DNA from 2 places in the Streptacidiphilus sp. PAMC 29251 genome. Region 2 is predicted to be linked to the other one. Evidence: predicted binding sites of a transcription regulator. Region 2 holds the regulator's gene; the other holds the start of a gene.
What was found. The regulator HrcA, encoded in region 2, represses chaperone genes, less so after heat shock. The targets are predictions, from matches to a motif close to TTNGCACTCNGNNNNNCNGAGTGCNAA.

Region 1 (15,002 bases), 820 kb from region 2:
GCGCTGGGCCACCGCCGACTCGCGCAGCTGGAGCGCGGCCAGCACGGTGGACGGCAGGTCGGCCGGGTCGGTGAGCGGGGCCAGCTCGACCAGCCGCACCTGGACCGACTCGGTCTGCCCGGCCGCCTCCAGGGCCAGCCGGGTCTTCCCGGTGCCGCCCGGGCCGATCAGGGTGACCAGCCGGGCGGCGCGGAGCGCGGCGTGCACGGCGGCGAGGTCGGGTTCACGGCCGAGGAAGCTGGTGAGCGGGGCGGGCAGCGGCGGCGCCTCGGCAGGCACCGAGGCAGGCACGGAGGCAGGCGTAGAAGCGGGTGCCGCGGCAGGCGCTGCGGCCGGGGCCGGCTTGTCGGCGGGCGCCTCCGTGGTGAGGACGGCCAGATGGGCGTCCCGGAGCAGCGTCGAGGGGTCGGCGCCCAGCTCCTCGGCCAGCAGGGCGCGGCCCTGCTCATAGACGGCGAGGGCCTCCGCGGTCCGCCCGGCCCGGTGCAGGGCCTGCATCAGCAGCGCGCGCGGTCGGTCCCGGAGCGGGGCCTCGGCCGTGAGCGCATGCAGCTCGCCGAGCAGTTCGGCGCCCTCACCTGCGGCGATCCGGTGCTCCAGCAGATCCTCGCGGGCGTGGGCGCACAGCGCGTCCAGCCGGGCGGCGGCCTCGGGCAGACCGGGCACGTCCGCGAGGGCGGGGCCGCGCCACAGCGCCAGCGCCTCGGTGAGCTGCTCCCGGCTCGGCCGGGGCCGGTCCAGCAACCGGGTGAAGCGGTGGACGTCCACCTGGTCGGGGTCCAGGGCCAGCCGGTAGCCGGTCGGGGTCGCCGCCACCAGCTCGCGCCCGACGCCGGCCCGCAGCCGGGAGACCAGGGCCTGCAGGGCGTTGGCGGGATTGCCGGGGCGGTCGCCGTTCGGCCACAGGGTCTCGGCCAGGCTGCTCGCGGACACCGGCCGGTCCGCGTCCAGGGCGAGTGCGGCGAGGAGCAGGCGCAGCCGCGCGCCACCGAGGTCGACGGGCGTCCCGTCGGCGTCGGTGACCTGGAGGGGGCCGAGCAGTTGTATCCGCACGGGCCCATTCTCCAGGGAAAGCAGTCGGGCTGGTGCACGATGATGAACGCGGTCCCGGGTGGGGCTCGACGAGGGAGTGGATGAATGATCATCGGGATCGGCACCGACGTGGCGGACATCGGCCGGTTCGAGGTGTCGCTGCGGCGGACGCCCACGCTGGCCGCGCGGCTGTTCACGCCGGCCGAGATGCTCCTGCCGAGCGGCGAGCCGCGCGGCACGGCCTCGCTGGCGGCACGCTTCGCGGCGAAGGAGGCGCTGGCCAAGGCGCTGGGCGCGCCGGTCGGACTGGTCTGGACCGATGCCGAGGTGCGGACCGAGCCGTCCGGACGTCCGGTGCTGGCGGTGCGCGGCACGGTGGCCGCCTGCGCGGCGGAGCTGGGTGTGCGGACGTGGCACCTCTCGCTGAGCCATGACGCGGGCGTAGCGTCGGCCATGGTGATCGCCGAGGGCTGAGGAGAGTCGTCATGCGGAATGCGCACACGGTGGAGCAGGTGCGGGCGGCCGAGGCCGAGCAGGGCGAGGCGCTGCGCAGCGGGGTGCTGATGCAACGGGCCGCCACCGGGCTTGCGGTGACCTGCGCCGGGCTGCTGTCGGAACGGCCCGGCCGGGTCTACGGCAGCCGGGTGGTGGTGCTGGCGGGCAGCGGGGACAACGGGGGTGACGCCCTGTTCGCCGCGGCCCGGCTGGCCGGGCGCGGGGCCCGGGTGAGCGCGGTGCTGCTCAGCCCGGAACGGGTGCACGAGGCCGGGCTGACGGCCTTTCAGGCCGCCGGGGGTCTGCTGACCGGGGATCAGCCGGACGGCTGCGCCGAGATCGAGCGGGCGGATCTGGTGCTGGACGGCATCGTCGGCATCGGCGGCCGGGGCGGGCTGCGCGCCGAGGCGCTGCCGTACGTCCGGGCGGCCGAGCGGGCCGGGGTCCGGGTGGTCGCGGTGGACCTGCCCAGCGGGGTGGACGCGGACACCGGCGAGGTGGCCGGGGAGGCCGTGCGCGCGGCGGTGACGGTGACCTTCGGCACCCACAAGCCGGGGCAGCTGGTCGACCCGGGTGCGGAGTACGCGGGGGTGCTGCGGCTGGTGCCGATCGGGACCAGCACGCCGCCCGCCGCGGTGCAGGCGCTGCAGCACGCCGATGTGGCGGTGCTGCTGCCGCGTCCCTCCGGCGAGAGCGACAAGTACCGGCGCGGGGTGGTCGGCATCGCGGCCGGCTCGGCCCGCTACCCCGGCGCCGCGGTGCTGGCGGTCTCCTCGGCACTGCACGGCGGCGCGGGCGCGGTCCGCTACGTCGGCTCAGCGGCCGAAGAGGTGGTCCGGGCGCATCCGGAAGTGCTGGTGTCCGAGCGGGGCCTGAAGCAGGCCGGACGGGTCCAGGCCTGGGTGGTCGGCCCCGGCCTGTCCGAGGGCGAGGACGCGCGGCGGACCCTGGACGAGGCCCTGGACGCCGGCGTCCCGCTGCTGGTGGATGCCGACGGGCTGCGGCTGCTGGCCCGGCGCGGGCCGGCGCCCCGGGCCGACCTGCTGCTGACCCCGCACGCGGGCGAGGCGGTGGCGCTGCTGGCCGGGGCGGGCGTGCAGGCCACCCGGGAGCAGGTCGAGGCGGCCCGGCTGCGGTACGCCCGGCAGCTGGCCGAGCTGTACGGCTGCACCGTGCTGCTCAAGGGCTCGACCACGCTGGTGGCCGGACCCGACCCGGCCGCGGCGGTGCGGGTGAACCGGACCGGGACGCCCTGGCTGGCCACCGCGGGCAGCGGCGACGTGCTGTCCGGGCTGGCCGGATCGCTGCTGGCGGCAGGCCTCGCCCCGCTGGACGCGGGCTCGGTGGCGGCCTATCTGCACGGGCTCGCCGGACGGACCGCGAGCGGGGCCGCCGCCGGCGCTCCGATCACCGCGTCGGAGGTCGCGGCGGCGCTTCCGGCGGCGTGGCGCGATGTGGCCGGGGCCCGCTGAACCGTACTGTCCGTTCGGTTGAGCGACAGCTGAGAATCTGCTGGGACGTGTGCAACCGCGGGGCTTGACCACGGCCTCTCATAGGTAAGAGTGCTGATGGAACGGACAGAGGGTGAGGGCCAGTTGAAACTGACCAAGCGGACCGGGGCGCTGCTTGCCGGGGCCGGGATCGTCGCGACGGCGTGTGTCGGGGCGACCGACGCGCAGGCCGCCGCGCCGCAGAAGTTCGTGATGCAGCGGGCTGTGGTGCAGCAGGCCGTGTCACAGCAGGCCGCCGCGCCGAAGGCCGTGGCGGCGACGGCCGCGGTGGCGAAGGCCGCGGTGGCGAAGGCCGCCGGGCCCAACGCCGCCGGGCTCTGCCCGACCAACCTGGGCCGGATCGCCTGCGTCGACCTGACCCACCAGCGGATGTGGATCCAGGTCGGCAAGAAGGTGGTCTTCGGCCCGGTGCAGGTCCGCACCGGCCGCCGCGGCTACGCCACCAGGACCGGCCTCTGGCACATCTACAGCCGTCAGATCAACCACTGGTCCACGCTCTACAACGTGGCCATGCCCTACAGCGAGTTCTTCTCCGGCGGCGAGGCGCTGCACGGCCTCAATGAGCCGATGTCCACCCCGCCGGGCTCGCACGGCTGCGTCAACATGAACACCTGGGACGCCAAGAAGGCCTGGAGCATCCTCAAGCTGCACGACCCGGTCAAGATCTTCGGGCGCAAGCCCGGCACCTGATCGGCCGCGCTCGCCGGGCAGCCCCCTCGGTCTGGGAGAATCACCGGCAATGGAAACTGCGATGCGTGCCGAAGCCGTGATCGACCTGGCCGCGCTGCGAGGGAACATCCGTGCCCTCCGCGCCCGTACCGGGTCGGCCGCGGTCATGTCCGTGGTCAAGGCCGACGCCTACGGCCACGGCATGGTGCCCTGCGCCCTGGCGGCCCTCGACGCCGGGGCGACCTGGCTCGGCACCGCCACGCCCGAGGAGGCGCTGGGGCTGCGCGCGGCCGGGATCACCCCGGCCCTGGCCCGGGTGCTCTGCTGGCTGTGGACGCCCGCCGGGCCCTGGGAGCAGGCCGTCACCGCCGAGCTGGACATCTCGGTCAGCGGCGAGTGGGCGCTGCGGCACGTCCTGGACGCGGTCCGGGCCACAGGGCGTCCGGCCAGGATCCACCTCAAGGCGGACACCGGCCTGGGCCGCAACGGCGCCCAGCCGCACGACTGGCCCGCGCTGGTGGCCGCCGCCCGCGCGGCCGAGGCCGAGGGGCTGCTCACCGTGGCCGGGGTGTGGTCCCACTTCGCCTGCGCCGACGAGCCGGGCCACCCCGCCAACGCCGCCCAGCTCGCGGCCTTCCACGAGGCCCTGGCCGTCGCCGACGCGGCCGGCCTGCGGCCCGAGGTGCGGCACCTCGCCAACTCCCCGGCCACCCTGCTGATGCCGGAGACCCACTTCGACCTGGTCCGGGCCGGGCTGGCCCAGTACGGGCTCTCCCCGGTGCCCGAGGTCGGCGGGCCCGAGGACTTCGGGCTGCGCCCGGTGATGACCCTTCAGGCCCGGCTGGCCCAGGTGAAGCGGGTGCCGGCCGGACACGGCGTCAGCTACGGCCACAGCTACACCACCCAGGGCGAGACCACGCTGGCGCTGGTCCCGATCGGTTACGCCGACGGCGTCCCCCGGCACGCCAGCGGCACCGGGCCGCTGTGGATCGGCGGCAAGTGGCACACCATCGCCGGACGGGTCGCCATGGACCAGTTCGTGGTGGACCTGGGCGGCGACCTGGCCGAGGTCGGCGACCTGGCCGTGCTGTTCGGCCCGGGCGACCGCGGTGAGCCCACCGCCGAGGACTGGGCCCGCGCGACCGGGACGATCTCCTACGAGATTGTCACCAGGATCGGGGCAAGAGTCCCTCGCCGGTACACGGGGGCCGGGACGGACGTCAGGGGGAGCGGATGAGCGGCGAGGAGAGCATCTCCGCCGTCGCCGGAGCGGCAGCGGCCGAGGCCGGCCGACAGGTGGCGGCGGCAGCGGGGTCCGTGGTGGGCGACGTGGCGGCCGGGCGCTGGCGCCGGGCCGGCCTGGTCGGGTTGACCGTCGGCGTGGTCGCCGCGGGCGCCGCGGCCGGGGTCGCCGTGGAGCGGCTCGCCCTCGGCCGGGACATGCGCCGCCGGGCCGGCATCGAGGTGGACGCGGCCACCCCCTTCGGCTCGCTGCGCGGCCGCCCGCAGACCGTCGCCGCACCCGACGGCACCGAGCTGTACGTGGAGCTGGACGGCGGCGGCTGGCCCGGCCCGGGCGCCGAGGCACCCATGGTGACCAGCAACGACGCCGCCAACGGCAGTGCTACGGCTGCGAACGGCGCCGGTGCTGCCAACGGGACGGGCGGGCGCAAGGGCTGGCTCGGCCGGTTCCGGCCCGCGGGCGGGGTCCAGGCGACCGGCGGCGGCCCGCTCGGCGGCGTCCTGTCGGGCGTCGGCAGCTGGCTCGGGATGGCCCCCACCCCGCCGCTGACCGTGGTCTTCTGCCACGGCTACTGCCTCAACCAGGACTCCTGGCACTTCCAGCGGGCGGCCTTCCGGGAGGGCCTGCGGCTGGTCTTCTGGGACCAGCGCAGCCACGGCCGCTCCGAGCGCAGCCGCAGCCACCTGGCCGGGCAGCCCGCCGCGATCGACCAGCTCGGCGGCGACCTCAAGGCCGTGATCGACGCGGTCGCCCCGACCGGGCCGCTGGTCCTGATCGGCCACTCCATGGGCGGCATGACCGTGATGGCCCTCGCCGAGCAGCACCCCGAGCTGTTCGCCGACCGGGTGGCCGCCGTCGCCCTGATCAGCACCACCTCCGGCGGCTGGTCCGGGGTCACCCTCGGCCTGCCCGGCTACGGGGCCAAGGTGCTGCACCGGCTCGCCCCCGGCGTGCTCAAGGCCCTGGGCCGGCAGCGCGACCTGGTGGAACGCAGCCGCCGCCTCGGCAGCGACCTGACCTCGGTGCTCTACCGCAAGTTCTCCTTCGGCACCGAGGACGTGGACCCGGCGGTCGAGCGCTTCGCCCAGCGGATGCTGGAGGCCACCCCGATCGACGTGGTCGCCGAGTTCTTCCCCGCCTTCGACCTGCACGAGAAGAAGGCCGCGCTGGCCGCCTTCCGCGGCATACCCACCCTGGTCCTGGCCGGCACCCGCGACCTGCTCACCCCGGCCGCCCACAGCGAGGCCATCGCCGCCGAGCTGCCGGACGCCGAGCTGGTGATCGTCCAGGACGCCGGCCACCTGGTCCTGCTGGAGCGGCCCGACCTGGTCAACACCCAGCTGGCGCTGCTGCTGGAACAGGCCGCGCGGCGCACCGGCGCGCCGCTGCCGCAGGCCGTCCGCGATCTGGCACTGGGCCTGCCGGAGGCCGGCGTCGCACCGCCGGCTCTGATCTGACGCTCTGAATCTGAAGCTCTGAGAAGCAAGCAGCACCGGAACCAGGAAAGGCAGCCGCAGGACCATGGGCAACACCACCACCGCCACCGTTCCCGACCCCGCAGCCATGCAGGACCTCGGCCGCAGCCTGGCCGGGCTGCTGCGCCCGGGCGACCTGGTGCTGCTCTCCGGCGAGCTGGGCGCGGGCAAGACCACCCTCACCCGGGGCCTCGGTGAGGGCCTCGGCGTCCGCGGCGCGGTCACCTCGCCGACCTTTGTCATCGCCCGGGTGCACCCCTCGCTGACCGGCGGCCCGGCCCTGGTCCACGTCGACGCCTACCGCCTCGGCGGCGGCCTCGACCAGATGGAGGACCTGGACCTGGACGTGGCGCTGTCCGACTCGGTGGTGGTGGTGGAGTGGGGCGAGGGCAAGGTCGAGGAGCTGGCCGACTCCCGGCTGGAGGTACGCATCGCCCGCGCCCTCGGCGGGGACGACCTGTCGATCGAGGACGGCCCGGACGAGCGGCTGGTCACCCTCACCGGCCTGGGCGACCGCTGGTCAGCCGTCGACTGGTCCCGCCTCTGAGGAGGACGGGGAGGGAGGGGCCGCCGAGAGAGTTGGTCGGCACCGGTTGTTATTCCGACGCGCTGTCGGGAAGATGTTCCTCACAGGAACGCGCTGCGCGGCGGAGCCACGGGAGGCGACATGTCCGACACGACCACCCACCCAGGGGAACGGTCCGTCAGCGTGGCCGCGCTGCTCGCCGCCACCCGCTCGGCCACCGCGCTGAGCACCCCGCCGAGCGGGCCCGAGACCGCCGAGCCGCAGCGGGAGGCCGCGGAGCAGCCGTCATCCGGGCATCAGCGCCGGGCCGCAGCGGCCTGACTCAGGCGACGACGACGACCTTCGTCCCGTTCGGGGCGAAGTCGAACAGGGCCTGGCCGTCGCCCAGGGTCTCCCTGATGCCGCCGGTCTTCTTGTTGGGGTCCGGCGTCGGGGTGGTGCCGTCCACGGCCGAGCTGAAGCCGATCACCGTCGAACCGTGCTGCGCGAAGAGCACGCCGTTCTTGACGTTGACCCCGTCCGAGCCCTGGTACGGGGTGGCCGTGGTCCGGTAGACGCTGTAGTTGCCCACCAGCGGGTCGACCGTGCTCGGCTGCACCGTGAAGGTGCGGTCGACGGCCGGCTTGGCGGGGTCGACCAGCCAGACCCGGTTCGCCCCCAGCGAGTAGACGATCCGCTTGCCGGTGCCCGAGTGCGCCGGGACCGCGACCGGCTTGGGCGAGGCGCTGGGACGGCCGGACGGGCCCGCCGTGGCGGTCGGCGACGCTCCCGGCTTGCCGCCGCCGGCCACCGGGGTCTCGTGCGCGGAGCTCTTCGCCTGCAGCGCCAGCAGCGTGACAAGCGCGAGCGCCAACCCCGTCAACCCGGTGACGACGGTGCCGGAACCGATCCTTGCCACGACTCTCCCCATGTGCCGGAAACTCTTACAAAAGCCCAGCTTCTCATCCTCACCCCGGTATCCGTCTAACCTGGTGGGGTGCTTCTGCTTGCGTTCGACACCGCGACCCCCGCCGTCACCGCCGCCGTCCACGACACCGGGAGCGGAGCGACCCTCGCCGCCGCCGACCAGGTCGACGGCCGCCGCCACGGTGAGCTGCTGCTTCCCACCATCGACCGGGTGCTGCGCGCCGCCGGGGTGGGCAAGGAGCAGCTGGGCGCGATCGTCGTCGGAACGGGTCCCGGCCCCTACACCGGGCTGCGGGTGGGTCTGGTCACCGCCGCCGCGCTCGGCCATGCGCTCGGCATCCCGGTGCACGGGGCCTGCACCCTGGACGGGATCGCCCACGCGGCTCGTGCGGCCGGGCTGACGGGCGCCTTCACCGCCGCCACCGACGCGCGCCGCAAGGAGGTCTACTGGGCCTCCTACGACGCCGAGGGCGCCAGGGTGGAGGGACCGGCCGTGGACCGCCCGGCCGACCTCGCCGAGCGCCTCGGGGCCGTCCCCGCGGTGGGCGCGGGCGCGGAGCTGTACCCGGAGGTGTTCGGCCGCCTCGTCCCCGGCATGCCCGCGCACCAGTCGGCCGCCGCGCTGGCGGCGTACGCCGCCGGCGAGCTGGCGGCGGGCCGCCCGCTGCCGGCGCCCACGCCGCTGTACCTGCGCCGCCCGGACGCCGAGGTGCCCAAGAACTACAAGACGGTCCTGCCGGCATGACCGCGACGACCCCGCAGACGACCACGCTGCGGGAGATGCGCTGGTGGGACATCGCCCCGGTGCTCCAGCTCGAACGCGAGCTGTTCCCCGAGGACGCCTGGTCCACCGGCATGTTCTGGTCCGAGCTCGCCGACACCCGGCACCCCCGGGCCACCCGCTGGTACACCGTCGCCGAGGACGCCGCGGGCACCATCGTCGGCTACGCGGGCCTGATGGCGGTGGCCGGCAGCGGGGACGTGCAGACCATCGCGGTGGCGCAGCCGCACTGGGGCACCGGCCTCGGCGCCCGGCTGCTGACCGTGCTGATCGAGCAGGCCGCCGCGGCCGGCTGCGAGGAGCTGCTGCTGGAGGTGCGGGTGGACAACCCGCGCGCCCAGCGGCTCTACGAGCGCTTCGGCTTCGCGTCGATCGGCATCCGCCGCAACTACTACCAGCCCTCCGGGGTCGACGCCCTGGTCATGCGGCTGGACGACCTCACCCTCCCCACCCCCTCGCCGACCCCCTCGGCGAAGAACGACGTAGGAGCACTGAGCCACGATGGCTGACGAACCGCTGGTCCTCGGCATCGAGACCTCCTGCGACGAGACCGGCGTCGGGATCGTCCGGGGCACCACCCTGCTCGCCGACGCCGTCGCCACCAGCGTGGAGGAGCACAGCCGGTTCGGCGGGGTGGTGCCCGAGATCGCCAGCCGGGCGCACCTGGAGGCGATGGTCCCGACCGTGCAGCGGGCCCTGGACGAGGCCGGGATCAAGGCCAGCGACCTGGACGGCATCGCCGTCACCGCGGGCCCGGGTCTGGCCGGGGCGCTGCTGGTCGGCGTCTCCGCCGCCAAGGCCTACGCCTACGCCCTCGGCAAGCCGCTCTACGGGGTGAACCACCTGGCCTCGCACATCTGCGTGGACCAGCTGGAGCACGGCCGGCTGCCCGAGCCGACGATGGCGCTGCTGGTCTCCGGCGGGCACTCCTCGCTGCTGCTCACCTCCGACATCACCAGCGACGTCCGCTCGCTCGGCGCGACCATCGACGACGCGGCGGGGGAGGCCTTCGACAAGGTGGCCCGGGTACTCGGCCTGGGCTTCCCCGGCGGCCCGGTGATCGACCGCTACGCCGCCGAGGGCGACCCCGAGGCGATCACGTTCCCGCGCGGGCTCAGCGGGCCGCGCGACGCGGCCTACGACTTCTCCTTCTCCGGCCTGAAGACGGCGGTGGCCCGCTGGATCGAGGCCAAGCGGCGCGCGGGCGAGGAGGTCCCGGTCCGGGACGTGGCCGCGTCCTTCCAGGAGGCCGTCACCGACATTCTTACCCGGAAGGCGGTCCGCGCCTGCAAGGACCACGGGGTGGACCATCTGATGATCGGCGGCGGGGTCGCCGCCAACTCGCGGCTGCGGGCCATGGCGCTGGAGCGCTGCGAGCGGGCCGGGATCGAGCTGCGGGTGCCCCGGATGAAGCTGTGCACGGACAACGGGGCCATGGTGGCGGCCCTGGGCTCGGAGATGGTCTGGCGCAACCGCACCCCGTCCTCGTTCGACCTCTCAGCCGACTCGTCACTGCCTGTCACCGAGACTCACGTCCCCGCCACCCACGACGAGCTGCACCGGCTCTCTGAATAATCCTTACCTGACTACCGACTGGGAACTGCCTGGGAGCCGATAGCGTCCTGCTGTGCAGACAACGGGGCTGGTCGGACGCAGGGAGCACAGCACGGTGATGCGGAACAGCAGGGCCCTCGCACTGGCGGCGGGGGCTCTCTCCCTGACGGCACTGGCCACCGGCTGCAGCGGTGGCGGTGGTGACTCCGCGTCGACACCTGCGCCGTCGGTGAGCCCGCTGTCGAGCGCCGGGACGGTCGCCCCCTCGGCCGGCGCGCCCTCCTCCGACTCGGCCGCGGTCTCCGCCGCGCTGTGGAAGAAGTGGGGCCTCAAACCGCTGCTGCCGACCCCGGCCCCGCCCGCCGACCGCCCGGTCAAGCTGACGAAGACCGGGAAGGTGCCGGTCCTCGACAGCATCCCGACCACGCAGAAGGTCGTCTTCATCACCCTGGACGACGGCGCGGAGAAGGACCCCAGGTTCGTCCAGATGATGCGGGACCTGAAGATCCCTTTCACGATGTTCCTGATGAACGACACCATCAAGAACGACTACGGCTACTTCAAGCCGTTGCAGGCCCTGGGCAACAGCATCCAGAACCACACCCTGCACCACCCGGCGATGAACACCATCTCCGAGGCCCGGCAGAAGGAGGAGGTCTGCGGCGACCAGAAGATCCTCACCACCCAGTACGGCACCGCGCCGTTCCTGTTCCGCCCCCCGTACGGCGCCGGCGCCCACACCGACAGCCTCAACACCGCGGTCCAGGCCTGCGGTCCGCGGGCCATCGTCTACTGGAAGGAGACCATGCAGATCACCGGTTTCCAGTACCAGACGGCGGTGCACAAGCTGCACGACGGCGACATCATCCTGGCCCACTTCCGCGGCCCGTCCGAGCTCAAGGGCGAGAGCATGACCAAGATGTTCGCCAACATGGTCAAGCGGATCGAGGAGCAGGGCTTCACCGTCGCCCGCCTGGACGACTACATCCAGCGGCCGTAGCTCGGCCGTGGTCCAGCTGCCGCTCAGTCAGCGGGCTGCCCCAGCAGCATCATCGGGGCGCCGGCGACCCGGGTCAGGAAGACCGTGCAGGAGTGCGGGCCCTGCGGCTTGAGCCTGCGGCGGAGGTCCTCCGGCTCCACCGCCGAGCCCCGCTTCTTGATGACGACGGTGCCGACACCGCGTTCGCGGAGCAGCGCCTTGAGCTTCTTCAGCCCGAACGGAAGCACATCGCTGATGGCGTACGCCGTCGCGAACGGGGTCGCTCGCAGGGTGTCGGCGGTCAGGTAGGCGATGGTCGGGTCGATCAGCGTCGCGTCCAGTTCCCGGGCCACCTCGGCGACCAGATGGGCCCGGATCACCGCGCCGTCCGGCTCGTAGAGGTAGCTGAGGACCGGCCCCGGCTCGGGGTCGGGGAGCCGGCCGCCGGCGAGGGTCGCGCCGGAGGGGAGCAGGGTGGCGCGATGGGGCTGCTCCACGGCCGGGTCGGTGCCGAACCAGAGCACCGCCTCCTTGACGTCCCCGCCGTCGGAGACCCACTCGGCCTCCGCGCCCTCGGGAACGGCGGTGTGCGGGATGCCCGGGGCCACCTTGAGCGCCGCGAACGGCGCCTGCCGGGCGGCGGCGACCGCCCAGCTCAGCGGCGGCGAATACGACTCAGGATCGAAGATCCTGCCGCGGCCCCCGCGCCGGGCCGGGTCCACGAAGACCGCGTCGTACCCGTCCAGGGCCACCTCGGCGACGTCGCCGCAGCGCTGCTCGATCAGTCCGTCCAGGCCCAGCGCCGCCGCGTTGGCCTCGGCGACGGCGCAGGTCAGCGGATCCCGGTCGACGGCGAGGACCTGGATGCCGGCCCGGGCCAGCGCGACCGCGTCGCCGCCCACGCCCGAGCAGAGGTCGGCCAGCCGGGCCACGCCCAGGCTCTTGAACCGCTGCGCGCGCCACTCGGCGACACTCTTTCGGGTGGCTTGTTCCACCCCGTCCGGGGTGAAGTACATCCGCCCCGCGTCGGCCGCGCCGAACTTGGCCACCGCCCGCTGCCGCAGCCGGGCCTGGCCGATCGCGGCCGACACCAGTTCCGCCGGGTGCGAACGCCGCAGCCTGGTCGCCACCGCCAGCTCCTGCCCCGGGGCGTGGTCGCGCAGCTGTGCCAGCAGGGTCTGGCCCTCGTCGGTGAGCAGGGCCAGGAACGATTCGGTCTCCACCCGGACATCATCCCGTAAGCGCGTCGTTGGCACTCTGGTTGACTGAGTGCTAACGGCGGCCTAGTGTCGTCGTTGGCACTCTCCTTGTGAGAGCGCTAACCCCGCGAAGGGGCGATTCCGGCACCGCGACGACGGTTTCGCACCACACTCTTCGCGACCCAAGACATGAATCACCCCGTGATCTCCGAAGGGGGAGGTCGGAACGTGACGACCACCAGCTCCAAGGTTGCCATCAAGCCGCTCGAGGACCGCATTGTGGTCCAGCCGCTCGAAGCCGAGAAGACCACGGCTTCTGGCCTGGTCATTCCGGACACGGCGAAGGAGAAGCCCCAGGAGGGCGTTGTCCTGGCCGTTGGCCCGGGTCGCTTCGAGGACGGCCAGCGCCTGCCGCTCGACGTCGCCGTCGGCGACATCGTGCTGTACAGCAAGTACGGCGGCACCGAGGTCAAGTACAACGGCGAGGAGTACCTCGTCCTCTCGGCCCGCGACGTTCTCGCGATCGTCGAGAAGTAGTAGTCGAGAAGTACCACCTGGCTGTTTTGCAGCCACGACGCTGACCGCAGAGTCGTGACCCCGCCCGGGCCCCCAGTCTTCACTGAGTGAGACCGGGTGCCCGGGCTCGGTTGTTTGAGAGGGAAACCCTAAGCATGGCGAAGATCCTGAAGTTCGACGAGGACGCCCGCCGCTCGCTCGAGCGTGGCGTCAACAAGCTGGCCGACACCGTGAAGGTGACGCTCGGCCCCAAGGGCCGCAACGTCGTCATCGACAAGAAGTTCGGCGCTCCCACCATCACCAACGACGGTGTCACCATCGCCCGTGAGGTGGAGCTCGACGACCCGTACGAGAACCTTGGCGCGCAGCTGGTCAAGGAGGTCGCCACCAAGACCAACGACATCGCGGGTGACGGCACCACCACCGCCACCGTGCTGGCCCAGGCCCTGGTCAACGAGGGTCTGCGCAACGTCGCCGCCGGCGCCGGTCCGTCCGGGCTGAAGAAGGGCATCGACGCCGCCGTCAAGGCCGTGTCGGACCACCTGCTCTCGATCGCCCGTGAGATCGACGGCAAGGAGGACATCGCTGCCGTCGCCGGTCTGTCCGCCCAGGACCAGCAGGTCGGCGACCTGATCGCCGAGGCGATGGACAAGGTCGGCAAGGACGGTGTCATCACCGTCGAGGAGTCCAACACCTTCGGCCTCGAGCTCGAGTTCACCGAGGGCATGCAGTTCGACAAGGGCTACCTGTCGCCCTACATGGTCACCGACCAGGAGCGGATGGAGGCGGTCCTGGAGGACCCCTACATCCTGATCCACCAGGGCAAGATCTCCTCGATCCAGGACCTGCTCCCGCTGCTGGAGAAGATCCTCCAGGGCGGCGCCAGCAAGCCCCTGCTGATCATCGCCGAGGACGTCGACGGCGAGGCGCTGTCGACCCTGGTCGTCAACAAGATCCGCGGCACCTTCAACGCCGTCGCGGTGAAGGCCCCCGGCTTCGGCGACCGCCGCAAGGCCATGCTCGGCGACCTGGCCACCCTCACCGGTGCCACGGTCATCGCCGAGGAGGTCGGCCTCAAGCTCGACCAGGCCGGTCTGGAGCTGCTGGGCACCGCCCGCCGGGTCACCGTCTCCAAGGACAACACCACCGTCGTCGACGGCGCCGGTGACTCCTCCGAGGTGGCCGGCCGGGTCGCGCAGATCAAGGCCGAGATCGAGAACACCGACTCGGACTGGGACCGCGAGAAGCTGCAGGAGCGCCTGGCCAAGCTGGCCGGCGGGGTCTGCGTGATCAAGGTCGGCGCTGCCACCGAGGTCGAGCTCAAGGAGAAGAAGCACCGTCTCGAGGACGCCATCTCGGCGACCCGCGCGGCGGTCGAGGAGGGCATCGTCGCCGGCGGCGGCGCCTCCCTCGTGCACGCCCAGAAGGTGCTCGACGGCAGCCTCGGCCTGGTCGGCGACGAGGCGACCGGTGTCGCCGTCGTCCGCCGCGCGCTGGTCGAGCCGCTGCGCTGGATCGCCCAGAACGCGGGCCTCGAGGGCTACGTCATCACCAGCAAGGTGTCGGAGCTCGAAGAGGGCCAGGGCTACAACGCCGCGACCGGCGAGTACGGCGACCTGCTCAAGGCCGGCGTCATCGACCCGGTCAAGGTCACCCGCTCGGCGCTGCAGAACGCCGCGTCGATCGCTTCGCTGTTGCTCACGACCGAGACCCTGGTCGTCGAGAAGCCGGCCGAGGAAGAGGCTGCGGCCGGCCACGGTGGCCACGGGCACAGCCACTAGTCGCTGACGCCTGGTAGGGGCGCGAGGAGCTGTGCTGCTTGGTGCACGTGAGTGCATGGTTGGCAGCGCAGTTCCTCGCGCCCCTTGGCGTTTGCCTACTGAACCCTTTTGAGGGCGCGGGCGCGCTGGTGGGCGCCGAGGGTCTCGATCGGGACCAGCAGCGGCAGCAGGTCGGGCTCCAGGGTCAGCGCGCGGAAGACGATGCCGCTGGTCACGCCGTGGTCCGGACGGGAGAGCACGGTGATCGCATCGCCCGCGCTGATCTCGCCCGGGGTGATCACCCGCAGATGGGCGCCGGGGAGCGCGCGCTGGGTGAAGTGCTTGATCCAGCGGGC
Region 2 (15,002 bases):
GCCCTGCGGCTGCGGGCCGAACGGGGAGAGCGTGTCCGCGGCCAGGGTCAGCAGATAGGGGCGGCAGGCGACCGGGAAGGACAGGTCGAAGACATGGGCGTCGTAGACCGGGTCGAAGTCGCGCATCGACAGGAAGGCGAGGTGCTTGCCGTCGGTGGTGAAGGCCGGCGCGTAGTCGGTGAAGCGCGGCGGCGTCAGCTCGGTGACCGTGCCGTCCGCCAGTTTGGCCATCCGCAGCTGGCGCGGCACCTCCTCGACGCCCAGCGCGTGCGACCAGACCAGCCACTGCGAGTCCGGGGAGAAGGCGAGGTCGGTGGCGTGCGAGCTGGTGCCGCGGTCGATCTGGCGGACCGTGCCGTCGGCGACCTGGACCAGCAGCACCAGGCCGTCCCGGTTGGCGACGGCCAGCTGCTTCCCGTCCGGGGAGGCAGCCAGCTCCTCGACCCGGCCGAGCTGTCCGTGCGCGATCCGGCGGCCGTCGGAGAGCTCCAGGCCGTCCTCGCCCCCGGCGTCGGAGACCCAGGCCGACGCACCGTCAGGAAGCGCCTGCGGCAGCCGGTTGCGCACCCCCGGCACGGCCGAGAGGGTGCGCGCGGGGCCGTCCCGGTGGGTGACCCGGTGGATGGTGCCGCGGACCTCGACCACGCTGGAGCGGGCCTCCGCGTCCGGGGCGACCCGGCCGAGGTGCCGGCCCGCCGCGACCGGGAACGGCTGGCGGTCGACCCGGGGGCCGCCCAGCCTGATCTCCAGGCGGCGCGGCTCGGCCCCGGCCAGGTCGTCGACCAGGAAGAGGTCGCCGCCGCTGTGGTAGACCACCCGGGCGCCGTCGGTGGCGGCGTTGCGGGCGTAGAACTCATGGTCGCTGTGCCGACGCAGGTCGGAGCCGTCCGGCAGGCTGGACCAGAGCTGCCCGATCCCGTCGTGGTCACTCAGGAACGCAACTCGGTCTCCGACCCACATCGGCGATTCGATGTTGCCGTCGACCTCGGCGTGCAGCCGGGCGAAGTCACCCTCGACCCCGATCCACAGCTTGCCCGCCGTACCGCCCCGATAGCGCTTCCAGTGGGCCGGCTCGCGGCCCATCCCGGCCGAGGAGAGCAGCACCCGCCCCGCGCCGCCGGCCGGCTCCTGGGCCACCCCGCCGATCCGTCCGTACGGGAGCTGCCGGGCCGGGCCGCCGTCCAGCGGCACCGCGAAGGCCCACGGGTGCGCCCGGGACATCCGGCCGACCGAGCTGCGGGCGAGGATCTCGCCCTCGGCCGTCCAGCCCAGCACCGCCGTCTGCGCGCTGCCCCAGAACGTCAGCCGCCGGGCCGGACCGCCGTCGACCGGGGCGACATGCACCTCGGGCGCACCGTCGCGGGTCGAGGTCCAGGCGAGCAGGGTTCCGTCGGGCGAGATCCGGGGGCGGGTCACCGGCACCTGGTCGGCGCTCACCCGCCAGGCCCGGCCACCCGCGAGGGGGGCCAGCCAGACGTCGTCCTCGGCCACAAAGGTGACCAGGTCAGCATGGATATGGGGGAACCGGAGATAGCTGTCGGCTTCAGTCACGCGGCCACCCTAGCCGCCACCACTCTCCGTGCGACAGAAGATTCAGCTCGCAGCGGACCGACCCGGACGATCAGCGCAGGCGGCTCGGACGATCAGCCGCAGCCGCTCGGACGATCAGCCCCAGCGTCCGGTGCGCCCGAGCAGCAGGGCTCCGGCGGCGACCCCCGCCGTGGAGGTCCGCAGCACCGTGGACCCGAGCCGGTACGGGGCGGCGCCCGCCTCGGCGAAGCGCGCCAGCTCGTCCGGGGAGACCCCGCCCTCGGGGCCGACCACCAGCACCAGCTCGCCCCGGGCCGGCAGCCCGGCCGAGGCCAGCGGCAGCGAGCCCTCCTCGTGCAGCACCGCGCCCAGCGCGGCGCCGGCGAGCAGCTCGGCCACCTGCCGGGTGCTCATCGGGTCCCGGACCACCGGGAAGCGCAGCCGGCGGGACTGCTTGCCGGCCTCACGGGCGGTGGCCCGCCACTTCCCCAGGGCCTTGAGGCCCCGGTCGCCCTTCCACTGGGTGATGCAGCGCGAGGCCGCCCAGGGGACCACCTCGTCCACGCCGACCTCGGTCATCAGCTCGACCGCGAGCTCGCCCCGGTCGCCCTTGGGCAGCGCCTGCACCACCACCACCCGCAGCGCGGGCTCGGGTTCGGCCAGCAGCCCGGAGACCTGAACCTCCAGCGCCTCCTTGCCGAGCACGGCGGCGACCGAGCCGGACACCCCCTGGCCCGCGCCGTCGGTCAGCACCAGCTGCTCGCCGACGGCCAGCCGCCGCACCGCGACCGCGTGCCGGCCCTCCGCGCCGTCCAGCCGGACCACCGAGCCCACCGGGCCCAGCTGCGAGGTCTCCACCACGAACACGGGGGCTGTCACGACGTACGTTCCTGTCCTTGCTGTTCCTGGGAGCCGTGCGGCTCAGGCGCGGCCGTTGAAGGCGTCCTTCAGCCGGGAGAAGAGGCCCTGCTGGCCCGGCTCGAAGGTGCCCTTGGGGCGCTCCTCGCCGCGCAGCGCGGCGAGCCGCCGCAGCAGGTCCTCCTGCTCCGGGTCGAGCTTGCCGGGGGTCTGCACCTCGACGTGCACTATCAGGTCGCCGCGGCCGCCGCCGCGCAGGTGGGTGATGCCGCGCCCGTGCAGCGGGATGGACTGCCCGGACTGGGTGCCGGGGCGGACGTCGATCTCCACCTGGCCGTCCAGGGTCTCCAGCGGGACCTTGGTGCCCAGCGCCGCCGCCGTCATCGGCAGCGTCACGGTGCAGTGCAGGTCGTCGCCGCGGCGCTGGAAGATCTTGTGCGCGTTCTCGGCGATCTCGACGTAGAGGTCGCCGGCCGGGCCGCCGCCGGGGCCGACCTCGCCCTCGCCGGCCAGCTGGATCCTGGTGCCGTTGTCGACACCGGCCGGGATCTTCACGGTCAGCGTGCGGCGGGCGCGGACCCGGCCGTCGCCGGCGCACTCGGGGCAGGGGGTGGGCACGACGGTGCCGAAGCCCTGGCACTGCGGGCAGGGGCGGGAGGTCATAACCTGGCCCAGGAAGGACCGGGTGACCTGCGACACCTCGCCGCGACCGCGACACATGTCACAGGTCTGGGCGGAGGTGCCGGGGGCCGCGCCCTCGCCGTTGCAGGTGGTGCAGACCACGGCGGTGTCGACCTGGATGTCCTTGGTGGTGCCGAACGCGGCCTCTTCGAGGTCGAGGTCGATCCGGATCATCGCGTCCTGGCCGCGCCTGGTCCGCGACCGCGGTCCGCGCTGCGCGCCGCCGGCCGCGCCGAAGAAGGCGTCCATGATGTCGCTGAAGCCGAAGCCCGCGCCCGCGCCGAAGCCGCCGGGGCCCGCGCCGCCGCCGTTCGCCGACAGGGGATCCCCGCCCAGGTCGTAGACCTGCCGCTTGTTGGGGTCCGAGAGGACCTCGTAGGCGGCGTTGATCTCCTTGAACCGCTCCTGGGTCTTCGGGTCGGGATTGACGTCAGGATGGAGTTCGCGCGCCAGTCGGCGGAACGCCTTCTTGATCTCGTCCTGACCGGCGTCACGCCGGACGCCGAGTACCGCGTAGTAGTCCGTGGCCACCAAAATGCTCCGCTTGTTCTATTCGCGCCGACGTTCCCGACACCGCTGTAAGGCTATGACGCAGCCAGGATCTGACCGACGTACCGTGCAACCGCCCGGACGGCACCCATGGTTCCCGGGTAGTCCATCCTCGTCGGCCCGAGCACACCCAGTTTGGCGACGGTCTCGTCGCCCGAACCGTAGCCCACCGACACGACCGACGTGGAATTGAGCCCTTCGTAGGCGTTCTCGTGACCGATACGGACCATCATGCCCGCGTCGGCGGTCTCCCCGAGCAGCTTCAGCAGGACCACCTGCTCCTCCAACGCCTCCAGCACGGGGGCGATGGTGAGCGGGAAGTCGTGCGGGAAGCGGGTGAGGTTGGCGGAGCCGCCGATGACGATCCGCTCCTCGGTCTGCTCGGCCAGCGCCTCGAACAGCGCGGTGAGCACGGCCGTGACCGCGCCCCGCTCCTCGCGTTCGAACGCCTCGGGCAGATCCTGCAGCAGGGTCGGCACCTCGGCGAAGCGCTGGCCCGCGGCCCTGGTGTTCAGCCGGCTGCGCAGATCGGCGAGGACCGTCTCACCGACCGCGCCGGGGCAGTCGATCAGCCGCTGCTCCACCCGGCCGGTGTCGGTGATCAGCACCAGCATCACCCGGGTCGGCGTCAGCGCCACCAGTTCCACATGGCGCACCGTCGATCGGGACAGCGAGGGGTACTGCACCACGGCGACCTGCCGGGTCAGCTGCGCCAGCAGCCGCACCGTACGGGCCACCACGTCGTCCAGGTCCACCGCGTGGTCCAGGAAGCTGCCGATGGCCCGGCGCTCGGGCGCGGACAGCGGCTTCACCTCGGTCAGCCGGTCGACGAACAGCCGGTAGCCCTTGTCGGTGGGCACCCGTCCGGCGCTGGTGTGCGGCTGGTGGATGTAGCCCTCGTCCTCGAGTGTCGCCATGTCGTTGCGCACCGTGGCCGGCGACACGCCGAGGTTGTGGCGTTCCACCAGGGCCTTGGAGCCGACCGGCTCCTCGGTCCCGACGTAGTCCTGGACGATGGCACGCAGAACCGCCAGCTTGCGGTCGTCGAGCTTGCGCTCCTCATGCACGGGCCACGCACCTCCTGTCCTCGGACACCGGCTGTCCTGTGGAGACTGGCACTCTGGCCGAACGAGTGCCAACGCCTGTTCGGCCAGTGTAAGGCGCGAGGGTAGGCCACCGGAACGCCCGCGCCCTCCCATACGTACCTGTTGGTAGGCCCTACAGGGCAGAATTGCAGCACAGGTCCATCTTGAGGAGTGGCTACATGCCCAGAACACGCTTTGCACCCGACCGCGGACTGACCAGCCGGATGCTGCTGACGATGTTCCTCATCGGGCTGCTGTATGTCGTCTTCGTCGGCGCCCTGCTGGTCTTCCTCAAGGGAGCCTGGCTGATCATCGTGATCATCGCCGGCGGCCTGTTCATCGCCCAGTTCTGGTTCAGCGACCGGATCGCCTCCTTCAGCATGGGCGCCCGCGAGGTCAGCGCCCAGGACTACCCGGAGCTGCACGGCACGGTCGACCGGCTCTGCGCCCTGGCCGACATGAAGAAGCCCAAGGTCGCCGTCGCCCAGAGCGACATCCCCAATGCCTTCGCCACCGGCCGCAACGAGAAGAACGCCGTGGTCTGCGTCACCACCGGGCTGCTCCGCCGGCTGGAGCCGGAGGAGCTGGAGGGCGTGCTCGCCCACGAGATGTCGCACGTGGCCCACAAGGACGTGATGGTGATGACCATCGCCGGCTTCCTCGGCGTGCTGACCGGCATCCTGACCAGGGTCGGCCTGCAGGCCGGGCTGTTCGGCGGCTTCAGCAGCCGGGACAACCGGGACGGCGACAACACCGGCATGGTGCTGCTGATCGTGATCGGGGTCAGCGCCGTGGCCTACAGCATCAGCTTCCTGCTGACCCGGCTGCTCTCCCGCTACCGCGAGCTCTCCGCCGACCGCGCCGCCGCGCTGCTGACCGGGCGCCCCTCGGCGCTGGCCTCCGCGCTCACCAAGGTCAGCGGGGAGATGGCGGCCATCCCCACCGAGGACCTGCGCCGCGCGCAGCCCTTCAACGCGTTCTACTTCGCCCCGGCGGTCTCCGCCCGCAAGGCGGCCAGCCAGGCCTTCTCCACCCACCCCTCGCTGCAGCAGCGGCTGGAGCAGCTGGGCCGGATCTCCGCCGAGCTGGGCCGTCCGTAGTCCTTCGCTGTATCCATCACCTCCCGTGTTTTCCGTCACCTCCCGAGGAGTGAACCCGTGGGCTTCCTGGACACGCTGCTGGGCCGTACCAAGCCGGTGAAACCGGACCTCGACCAGCTGTTCGGCCTGCCCTCGGCGGCGATCACGCTGGAGGCGGCCGCCGACTTCCGGCCGACCGGGGTCGGCTCGGTCTGCTTCTCCGCCGTCGAGGGCGGCGCCTTCGCCCAGGTCCAGCAGGAGGTCCAGGCGCTGCTGGACGCCGACACCGGGCGCGGGGGCGTGCCGATCGAGTCCACCCAGGACTCCTACGGCTACACCTGGCTGACCGCCCGGCAGAGCCCGGACGACATCGTCTCCCTGGTCAACGACGTGCACGCGGTGAACTCGGCGCTGGAGAGCACCGGCTTCGGGCCGCAGCTGCTCTGCTCCCTGGTCAACTTCACCGACAGCAGGCACCGCTCGCTGGCGCTGGTCTACCTCTACAAGCGCGGCACCTTCTACCCCTTCGCCCCGGCCGCGGGCGGCGGCGAGAAGCGGGACAACTCGCTGGAGCTGCAGATCAAGGCGATGCTCGGGAACGACCTGCGGGTCGAGCAGGACCTGACCCGCTGGTTCCCGGTCTGGGGAGCGCCCGGCCTGTGACCCGTAGCTACGGCCCCGACCTGACGCCCCCGTGGAAGCGCTCGGTCCCGGCCCCCGAGGTGCCGGCCGAGCGGGATCTGGTGGTGGAGGAGGTCGTCACCGGCTTCTGCGGCGCGGTGGTGCGCTGCGAGAAGACCGCCGAGGGCTTCACCGTCACCCTGGAGGACCGGCACCGCAAGCACCGGGTCTTCCCGCTCACCCCGAGCGGCTTCCTGCTGGAGGGGCGTCCGGTGACCCTGGTCCGCCCCGGCTCGGTCGCCCCGCCGGTCCCGGTCGCCCCGGCCCGCACCGCCTCCGGCTCGGTCGCGGTGCGGGGGGTGCGGGCCCGGGTGGCGCTGCCCAGCCGGATCTACGTCGAGGGCCGGCACGACGCCGAGCTGGTCGAACGGGTCTGGGGCGACGACCTGCGGATCGAGGGCGTGGTGGTCGAGTACCTGGAGGGGGTGGACGACCTGCCCGCGATCGTCGCCGAGTTCCGCCCCGAGCCGGGGCGGCGGCTGGGGGTGCTGGTGGACCACCTGGTCCCGAACTCCAAGGAGTCCAGGATCGCCGCCCAGGTCAGCGGGGCGGACGTGCTGGTGGTGGGGCACCCCTTCATCGACATCTGGGCCGCGGTGAAGCCCTCCTCGGTGGGCATCGCGGCCTGGCCGGAGGTCCCGCGCGGCGAGGAGTGGAAGGAGGGGGTCTGCCGCCGGCTGGGCTGGCCGGTGAACACCCCGGCGGCCTGGAAGCGGATCCTGGCCTCGGTGGACTCCTTCAAGGACCTGGACCCCTCGCTGCTGGGCCGGGTCGAGGAACTGATCGACTTCGTCACCAGCTGACGGAAATCAGTCGACCAGGTCCCGGACCACCGCGTCGGCCAGCAGCCGTCCGCGCAGGGTCAGCACGGCCCGGCCCTCGGCATAGGGCGCCGGGTCGAGCAGACCGTCCGCCAGGGCCTGGTCGGCGGCCTTGCGGCCGGCCTCGTGCAGCAGCTCCAGCGGGCAGCCGTCGGCGAGGCGCAGTTCCAGCAGGATCCGCTCCACCCGGCGGTCCTCGTCCGCCAGGCGCTCGCGCCCGTGCGCCGGGGTGCGGCCCTCGGCGAGCGCCTGCGCGTACGCCGCCGGGTGCTTGACGTTCCACCACCGCACGCCCCCGACATGGCTGTGCGCGCCGGGGCCCGCGCCCCACCAGTCCGCGCCGGTCCAGTACAGCTCGTTGTGGCGGCAGCGGGCGGCCGGTCCGGTGGCCCAGTTGGACACCTCGTACCAGTGCAGCCCGGCCGCGCTGAGCAGCTCCTCGGCGATCAGGTAGCGGTCGGCGTGGACGTCGTCGTCGGTCATCGGGATCTCGCCGCGGCGGATCCTGGCGGCGAGCTTGGTGCCCTCCTCGACGATCAGCGCATACGCGGAGACATGGTCGGGCTCGGCGCCGAGGGCCGCCTCCAGCGAGGCGCGCCAGTCCTCGTCGCTCTCCCCCGGGGTGCCGTAGATCAGATCCAGGTTGATGTGCTCGAAGCCGGCCGCGCGGGCCTCCGCGACGCAGGCCTCGGGCCGTCCCGGGGTGTGCCGGCGGTCCAGCAGCTGCAGCACGTGCGGGCGGGCGCTCTGCATGCCGAAGCTGAGCCGGTTGAAGCCGCCCTCGCGCAGCTCCGCCAGGTAGGCCGGGTCGACCGACTCCGGGTTGGCCTCGGTGGTCACCTCGGCCCCGTCCGCGAGCCCGAACTCCTCCCGGATCGCGGCCAGCATCCGGACCAGGTCCCGGGCCGGCAGCAGGGTGGGCGTGCCGCCGCCGAGGAAGACGGTCTGCACCGGCAGCTCGGCCTCCCCCAGCACCCGGCGGGCGTGCCGGATCTCGGCGACCAGGTTGTCGGCGTAGGTGTCCTGGGAGGCCACCGCGCCGGACGAGCGCAGCTCGGTGGCGGTGTAGGTGTTGAAGTCGCAGTAGCCGCAGCGGGTGGCGCAGTACGGCACATGGACGTAGAAGCCGAAGGGCCGCTGCCCCAGCTCGCTGAGCGCGGACGCGGGCAGGGCCCCGTCGGTGGGGACGGCTTCACCGTCGGGAAGTGCGGAGGGCATGGGCCCATTGTCCGGCATTGCGCGGGCAGGGAACTCCCGAACGTTGGGTTGATGGGTTTGATCGGTGTCGGAGGGGGCGCGGGGATGGGTCAGCAGACTGCAAGCGAGGTCGCGGCGGGGGACGCCGGCACCGGGCGGACGGAGAAGCCGCGGCGGCCGCTGTGGAAGGAGCTGCCGCTGCTGGTGCTGTTCGCGCTGGTGCTGGCGCTGGTGGTGAAGACCTTCTTCGTGCAGGCCTTCTCGATCCCCTCGGACTCGATGAACAACACCCTGATGAAGAACGACCGGGTGCTGGTCGACAAGTTCAGCCCCTGGTTCGGGGCCCAGCCGCAGCGCGGCGACGTGGTGGTCTTCCACGACCCGGGCAACTGGCTGTCCAACGCCGACCTGCCGCCGCGGAGCAGCAGCGCCACCGTGCGGAACATCCAGTCGGCGCTGAGCGACATCGGGCTGCTGCCCTCGGCGACCGAGAAGGACCTGATCAAGCGGGTGATCGCGGTCGGCGGCGACACCGTGGTCTGCAACGCGGGCGCGCCGGTCTCGGTGGACGGGGTGAAGCTGCAGGAGCCGTACGTCTTCCCGGGGGCCACCCCCTGCGACGACTACTCGGTCGGCACGGTGACGGTGCCCAAGGGCTACCTCTGGGTGATGGGCGACCACCGCAACGACTCCGAGGACTCCCGCTACCAGCGGCTGCACAACAACGGCGGCGGCTACGTCCCGGTCGGCGACGTGGTCGGCCGGGCCTTTGTGGTGGCCTGGCCGGTCAGCCACTGGGCCACCCTGCCGATCCCCTCCACGTTTGACCAGGCCGGTCTCTCCCAGCCGGCCGGCAGCCCGGCCCCCTTCGCCTTCGGCGGCCTGGTGGCGCTGCTGGCGGCGGTGCCGCTGACGGTGTGGTGGCGCAGGCGGCGGCACCGCCGGGCAGCGACCGCCGCCCGGCGGTGAGACCTGTGTAGGGAGAGACCCGCGGAGCAGGAAGCGGTTCAGGCCTCGTTGGCGCCCGCGTACATGGCCTCGATCGCGGCGGCGTTCTCGCGCTCCACGACCGGGCGCTTGACCTTGAGGCTGGGGGTCAGCTCGCCGTGCTCGATGTCCAGGTCGCGGGGCAGCACGGTGAACTTCTTGACGGTCTGCCAGCGCTGCAGGTCGCCGTTGAGCCGCTGGACGAAGCCGTCCACCAGCGTGTGCACCTCGGCCGAGGAGCAGACCTCCGCGTAGGACTTCCCGGCCAGGCCGTGGGCGCCGGCCCACTGCATGATGGTGGGCTCGTCCAGGGTGATCAGCGCGGAGCAGTAGTTGCGGCCGTTGCCGATCACCAGGATGTTGCTGACGAAGGGGCAGACCGCCTTGAACCGGCCCTCGACCTCGCTGGGCGCGACGTACTTGCCGCCCGAGGTCTTGAACATGTCCTTCTTGCGGTCGGTGATCTTGACGAAGCCGTCCTTGTCGATCTCGCCGATGTCGCCGGTGTGGAACCAGCCGTCGCTCTCCAGCACCTCGGCGGTCTTCTCCGGCTGGTTGTGGTAGCCGCGCATCACGGCCGGGCCGCGCAGCAGCACCTCGCCGTCCTCGGCGATCCTGACCTCGGTGCCGGGCAGGGGGGTGCCGACGGTGCCGATCCGGTAGCCCTCGCCGGGGTTGACCGTGGATCCGGCGCTGGTCTCGGTCAGCCCGTAGCCCTCCAGGATGTGCACGCCCGCGCCGGAGAAGAAGAAGCCGATCTCCGGGGCCAGCGCGGCGCTGCCGGAGACGCAGGCGCGCATCCGGCCGCCGAAGGCCGCGCGGATCTTGGTGTAGACCAGCTTGTCGGCGATCGCGTGCTGGGCGCGCAGCCCGAACGGGACGGTCCTGACCCCGGTCGCGATCTGGGACTCCTGACCGGTGCGGGCGTAGTCGCGGGCCACCTTGGCGGCCCAGAGGAAGATCTTGTACTTGGCCCCGCCCTCGGCCCTGGCCTTGCCGGCGATGCCGTTGTAGACCTTCTCGAACACCCGCGGCGCGGAGGCCATGTAGGTCGGCTTCACCACCGGGAGGTTGTGGATGATCCGGTCCACCCGGCCGTCGACCGCGGTGATCGAGCCCAGCTGGATCTGACCCGAGGTCAGCGTCTTGCCGAAGACGTGCGACAGCGGCAGCCACAGGTACTGCACGTCGTCGGCGCTGAGCAGCCCGGTGCTGGACTGGGCGGCGGCCTGGTAGGCCCAGCAGTCGTGGACCAGCCGGACGCCCTTGGGCCGGCCCGTGGTGCCGGAGGTGTAGATCAGGGTGGCCAGCTGCTCGCGGTCGATGGCGGCGACGGCGGTGGTGACCGCGTCCGGGTGCTCCTTGAGGTACGCGGCGCCGCGCTCCTCCAGCTCGGCCAGCGACATCACCTCGACCCCCTCGGGCGGCTCGGCGCCCTCGGCCGGCTTGCTGCCGTCGATGGTGATGACGTGCCTGAGCTCGGGCAGGTGGCCGCACTCGCCGAGGATCTTGGCGAGCTGCTTGCCGTCCTCGGCGATGATCGCCCGGCTGCCGGAGTCGTCCAGGATGAAGGAGGTCTCGTCGGCGTTGGTGCTGGGGTAGACGGCGGTGACCGCCGCGCCGGTACACATGATGCCCAGGTCGGCCAGGATCCACTCGATCCTGGTGGAGCAGGAGATCGCCACCCGCTCCTCGGGCTGGATGCCCAGGGCCATCAGGCCGCCGGCGATGGCGTACACCCGTTCTGCGGCCTGCCCCCAGGTGAGCGAGCGCCACTGCTCGGCGCCGGGCGCGCCGTCCGCGGCGTGCTCGTCCACCGGGACCGGGTAGCGGTACGCCTCGCGGTCGGGCGTCTCCGCGACCCGGGAGAGGAACAGCTGCGCCACCGAGGCGGGACGGCTGTCGATCAGCGGTGCTGCGGAATTCACGGCTACCTCCGGGGCCCGGATTCAGGGGCCGAGACGTTTGTTAACTCACGAGTAACTAGCTGGCAACGATCAGATTAGGACGTTCGGGCGGCGAGCGTAAGAGGGGTGTTTCCGCCCCGGGCCAAAATACCTTGCCGGTCGGCAGGTAAGTTGCCTACGATGACCGTCCTGAAGCGATGCCCTCCCCGGTTCGCGCAAAACCGAGTACGGTGTACGCAGATATGCTGAGCAGATTCTCCCGCCCGCCGACCCGCCCTTCGAACTCCTGAGAGAACCGTGTGCTGATCCGACTCCTGCGGGCCCACCTGGGCCCCTACACCAGGCCCATCACGCTCCTGGTGCTGCTGCAGCTGATCCAGACCATCGCCACCCTGTATCTGCCGACCCTCAACGCCGACATCATCGACGACGGCGTGATCAAGGGCGACACCACCTACATCCTGCAGACCGGCGGGATCATGCTGGGGGTGACCCTGGTCCAGGTCGTGTGCGCCGTCGGCGCGGTGTTCTTCGGCGCCAGGACCGCGATGGCCCTCGGCCGGGACATGCGCGCCTCGGTGTTCGACCGGGTGCAGTCCTTCTCCTCCCGCGAGGTCGGCCACTTCGGCGCCCCCTCGCTGATCACCCGCAGCACCAACGACGTCCAGCAGGTCCAGATGCTGGTGCTGATGACCTTCACGCTGATGGTCTCCGCGCCCATCATGTGCGTCGGCGGCATCATCATGGCACTGAACCAGGACGTGCCGCTCTCGCTGCTGCTGGTGGCCATCGTCCCGCTCCTCGCCGTGGTGATCGGACTGATCATCAGCCGGCTGCGCCCGCTGTTCCGGTCCATGCAGGTGCGCATCGACAGCATCAACCGGATCCTGCGCGAGCAGATCACCGGTATCCGGGTGATCCGGGCCTTCGTCAAGGACACTCATGAGCGCGAGCGCTTCGCGGTCGCCAACGACGCGCTCACCGACAACGCGATCCGCGTCGGCAAGCTGCTGGCGCTGATGTTCCCGCTGGTCATGATGGTGGTCAACGTCTCCAGCGTGGCCGTGCTGTGGTTCGGCTCGTACCGGATCAACAGCGGCGGCATGCAGATCGGCGCGCTCACCGCGTTCCTCAGCTATCTGATGCAGATCCTGATGTCGGTGATGATGGCCACCTTCATGTTCATGATGGTGCCCCGCGCCGAGGTCTGCGCCGAGCGGATCCAGGAGGTGCTGGACACCGAGAGCACCGTGGTCCCGCCGCTGGCCCCGGTCCGCGAGCTCAAGCGGGCCGGCTACCTGGAGCTGCGCGGCGCCGAGTTCCGCTACCCCGGCGCCGAGTCGGCGGTGCTGCGCGACGTCAGCATCGACGCCCGCCCGGGCCAGACCACCGCGATCATCGGCAGCACCGGCTCCGGCAAGACCACGCTGCTGACCCTGATCCCGCGGCTGTCCGACGCCACTGACGGCAGCGTCCTGGTCGACGGCGTGGACGTGCGCGACCTCGACCCGGTCCTGCTCGCCAAGACCGTCGGGCTGGTCCCGCAGAAGCCGTACCTCTTCTCCGGCACCGTCGGCAGCAACCTCCGCTACGGCAACCCCGACGCCACCGACGAGGAGCTCTGGGCGGCCCTGGAGACCGCCCAGGCCAAGGACTTCGTGGAGAAGCTGGCCGAGGGCCTGGACGCCCCGATCGCCCAGGGCGGCACCAATGTCTCCGGCGGGCAGCGCCAGCGCCTGGCCATCGCCCGGGTGCTGGTCCGCCGTCCGGAGATCTACCTGTTCGACGACTCCTTCTCGGCCCTGGACTACGCCACCGACGCCCGGCTGCGCGCGGCCCTGCTCCGGGAGACCGCCGACGCCACCGTCATCATCGTCGCCCAACGTGTCAGCACCATTCGCGACGCCGACCGGATCATCGTCCTGGACGAGGGATCCGTCGTCGGCACTGGAACCCACCACGAGTTGATGGACAGCAACGAGACCTACCGCGAGATCGTCCTCTCCCAGCTGACCGAGGAGGAGGCCGCATGAGCTCCGAACAGGAAGCGGCGGCCAAGCGCCGCGGCCCCGCCCCGATGCCAGGACCCGGCCGGATGATGGCCGGCGGACCGGTCGAGAAGTCGATGAACTTCAAGGCCTCCGGCAAGCGGGTGCTCGGGCTGCTGCGCCCGGAGCGCGCGCTGCTGAGCATCGCGGTGGCACTGGCCCTGGCCGGCGTCACGCTGTCGGTGATCGGGCCGAAGATCCTCGGCCACGCCACCGACCTGATCCTGGCCGGGGTCTTCGGCAAGCAGCTGCCGGCCCATGTCACCCAGGCCCAGTACGCGGACCAGCTGCGCCAGGCCGGCCACGGCAAGCAGGCCGACCTGATCGCCTCCATGCAGCACGTCAACCCCGGCCACGGCATCGACTTCCACGCCGTCGGCGGGGTGCTGCTGTGGGTGCTGGGGATCTACCTGCTGGCCGGGCTGTGCGGCATCGTCCAGGCCCGGCTGATGAACCGGGCGCTGCAGCGCGCGGTCAAGCGGCTGCGCGGCAATGTCGAGGACAAGATCGCCAGACTGCCGCTGAGCTACTTCGACCAGCAGCCGCGCGGGGAGGTGCTGAGCCGGGTCACCAATGACATCGACAACATCGGCCAGACCCTGCAGCAGACGCTCAGCCAGATCCTCACCTCGCTGCTGACCATCATCGGCGTGCTGACCATGATGTTCTACATCTCCTGGATGCTCGCGCTGATCGCCCTGGTCAGCGTCCCGGCCTCGATCCTGGTCGCCACCAAGGTCGGCAAGCGGGCCCAGCCGCAGTTCGTCGCCCAGTGGAAGACCACCGGCAAGCTGAACGCCCACATCGAGGAGATGTACAGCGGGCACGCCCTGGTCAAGGTCTTCGGCCGGCAGGAGGAGTCGGCGGAGCTGTTCCGCGAGCAGAACGAGAAGCTCTACGCCTCCAGCTTCAAGGCGCAGTTCGTCTCCGGGCTGATCCAGCCCTGCATGATGTTCATCGGCAACATCAACTACGTGCTGGTCGCGGTCGTCGGCGGGCTGCGGGTCGCCTCCGGCGCGCTGTCCATCGGCGATGTGCAGGCCTTCATCCAGTACTCGCGGCAGTTCAGCCAGCCGCTGACCCAGGTGGCCAGCATGTCCAACCTGGTGCAGTCGGGCGTCGCCTCCGCGGAGCGGGTGTTCGAACTGCTGGACGCCCCCGAGCAGGAGCCGGACCCGGTCGAGCCGCTGCGTCCGACCGAGCTGCGCGGCCAGGTCTCCTTCGAGCACGTGGCCTTCCGCTACGACCCGGCCAAGCCGCTGATCGAGGACCTCTCGCTCACCGCGGCACCGGGCCACACCGTCGCCATCGTCGGCCCCACCGGCGCGGGCAAGACCACCCTGGTCAACCTGCTGATGCGGTTCTACGAGGTCAGCAGCGGCCGGATCACCCTGGACGGGGTGGACGTGGCCCGGATGTCCCGGGAGGAGCTGCGCTCCGGCATCGGCATGGTGCTCCAGGACACCTGGCTGTTCGGCGGCTCCATCGCCGAAAACATCGCCTACGGCAGGGAGGGAGCGACCCGCGAGGAGGTCGTCGAGGCGGCCAAGGCCGCCCACGTGGACCGCTTCGTCCGCAC

Region 1: the regulator HrcA is predicted to act here: its motif matches at 12,421-12,447, upstream of groES (co-chaperone GroES).

What each region holds. Positions count from the first base shown of each region.
Region 1 is NZ_CM135725.2:4,265,730-4,280,731, reverse strand. It holds gene ACXKR8_RS20030 (ATP-binding protein) at 1-1,053, opposite strand, end outside; gene ACXKR8_RS20025 (holo-ACP synthase) at 1,138-1,506, shown strand; gene ACXKR8_RS20020 (NAD(P)H-hydrate dehydratase) at 1,518-2,999, shown strand; gene ACXKR8_RS20015 (L,D-transpeptidase) at 3,096-3,728, shown strand; gene alr (alanine racemase) at 3,790-4,944, shown strand; gene ACXKR8_RS20005 (alpha/beta fold hydrolase) at 4,941-6,407, shown strand; gene tsaE (tRNA (adenosine(37)-N6)-threonylcarbamoyltransferase complex ATPase subunit type 1 TsaE) at 6,472-6,972, shown strand; gene ACXKR8_RS19995 (hypothetical protein) at 7,093-7,272, shown strand; gene ACXKR8_RS19990 (hypothetical protein) at 7,274-7,849, opposite strand; gene tsaB (tRNA (adenosine(37)-N6)-threonylcarbamoyltransferase complex dimerization subunit type 1 TsaB) at 7,928-8,602, shown strand; gene rimI (ribosomal protein S18-alanine N-acetyltransferase) at 8,599-9,147, shown strand; gene tsaD (tRNA (adenosine(37)-N6)-threonylcarbamoyltransferase complex transferase subunit TsaD) at 9,140-10,213, shown strand; gene ACXKR8_RS19970 (polysaccharide deacetylase family protein) at 10,311-11,192, shown strand; gene ACXKR8_RS19965 (class I SAM-dependent methyltransferase) at 11,216-12,394, opposite strand; gene groES (co-chaperone GroES) at 12,599-12,907, shown strand; gene groL (chaperonin GroEL) at 13,042-14,667, shown strand; gene ACXKR8_RS19950 (MOSC domain-containing protein) at 14,763-15,002, opposite strand, start outside.
Region 2 is NZ_CM135725.2:3,441,537-3,456,538, forward strand. It holds gene ACXKR8_RS16135 (S41 family peptidase) at 1-1,551, opposite strand, end outside; gene ACXKR8_RS16140 (16S rRNA (uracil(1498)-N(3))-methyltransferase) at 1,666-2,409, opposite strand; gene dnaJ (molecular chaperone DnaJ) at 2,452-3,600, opposite strand; gene hrcA (heat-inducible transcriptional repressor HrcA) at 3,654-4,685, opposite strand; gene htpX (zinc metalloprotease HtpX) at 4,883-5,803, shown strand; gene pspAB (PspA-associated protein PspAB) at 5,861-6,445, shown strand; gene ACXKR8_RS16165 (DUF3097 domain-containing protein) at 6,442-7,266, shown strand; gene hemW (radical SAM family heme chaperone HemW) at 7,273-8,502, opposite strand; gene lepB (signal peptidase I) at 8,587-9,450, shown strand; gene ACXKR8_RS16180 (AMP-dependent synthetase/ligase) at 9,489-11,396, opposite strand; gene ACXKR8_RS16185 (ABC transporter ATP-binding protein) at 11,675-13,408, shown strand; gene ACXKR8_RS16190 (ABC transporter ATP-binding protein) at 13,405-15,002, shown strand, end outside.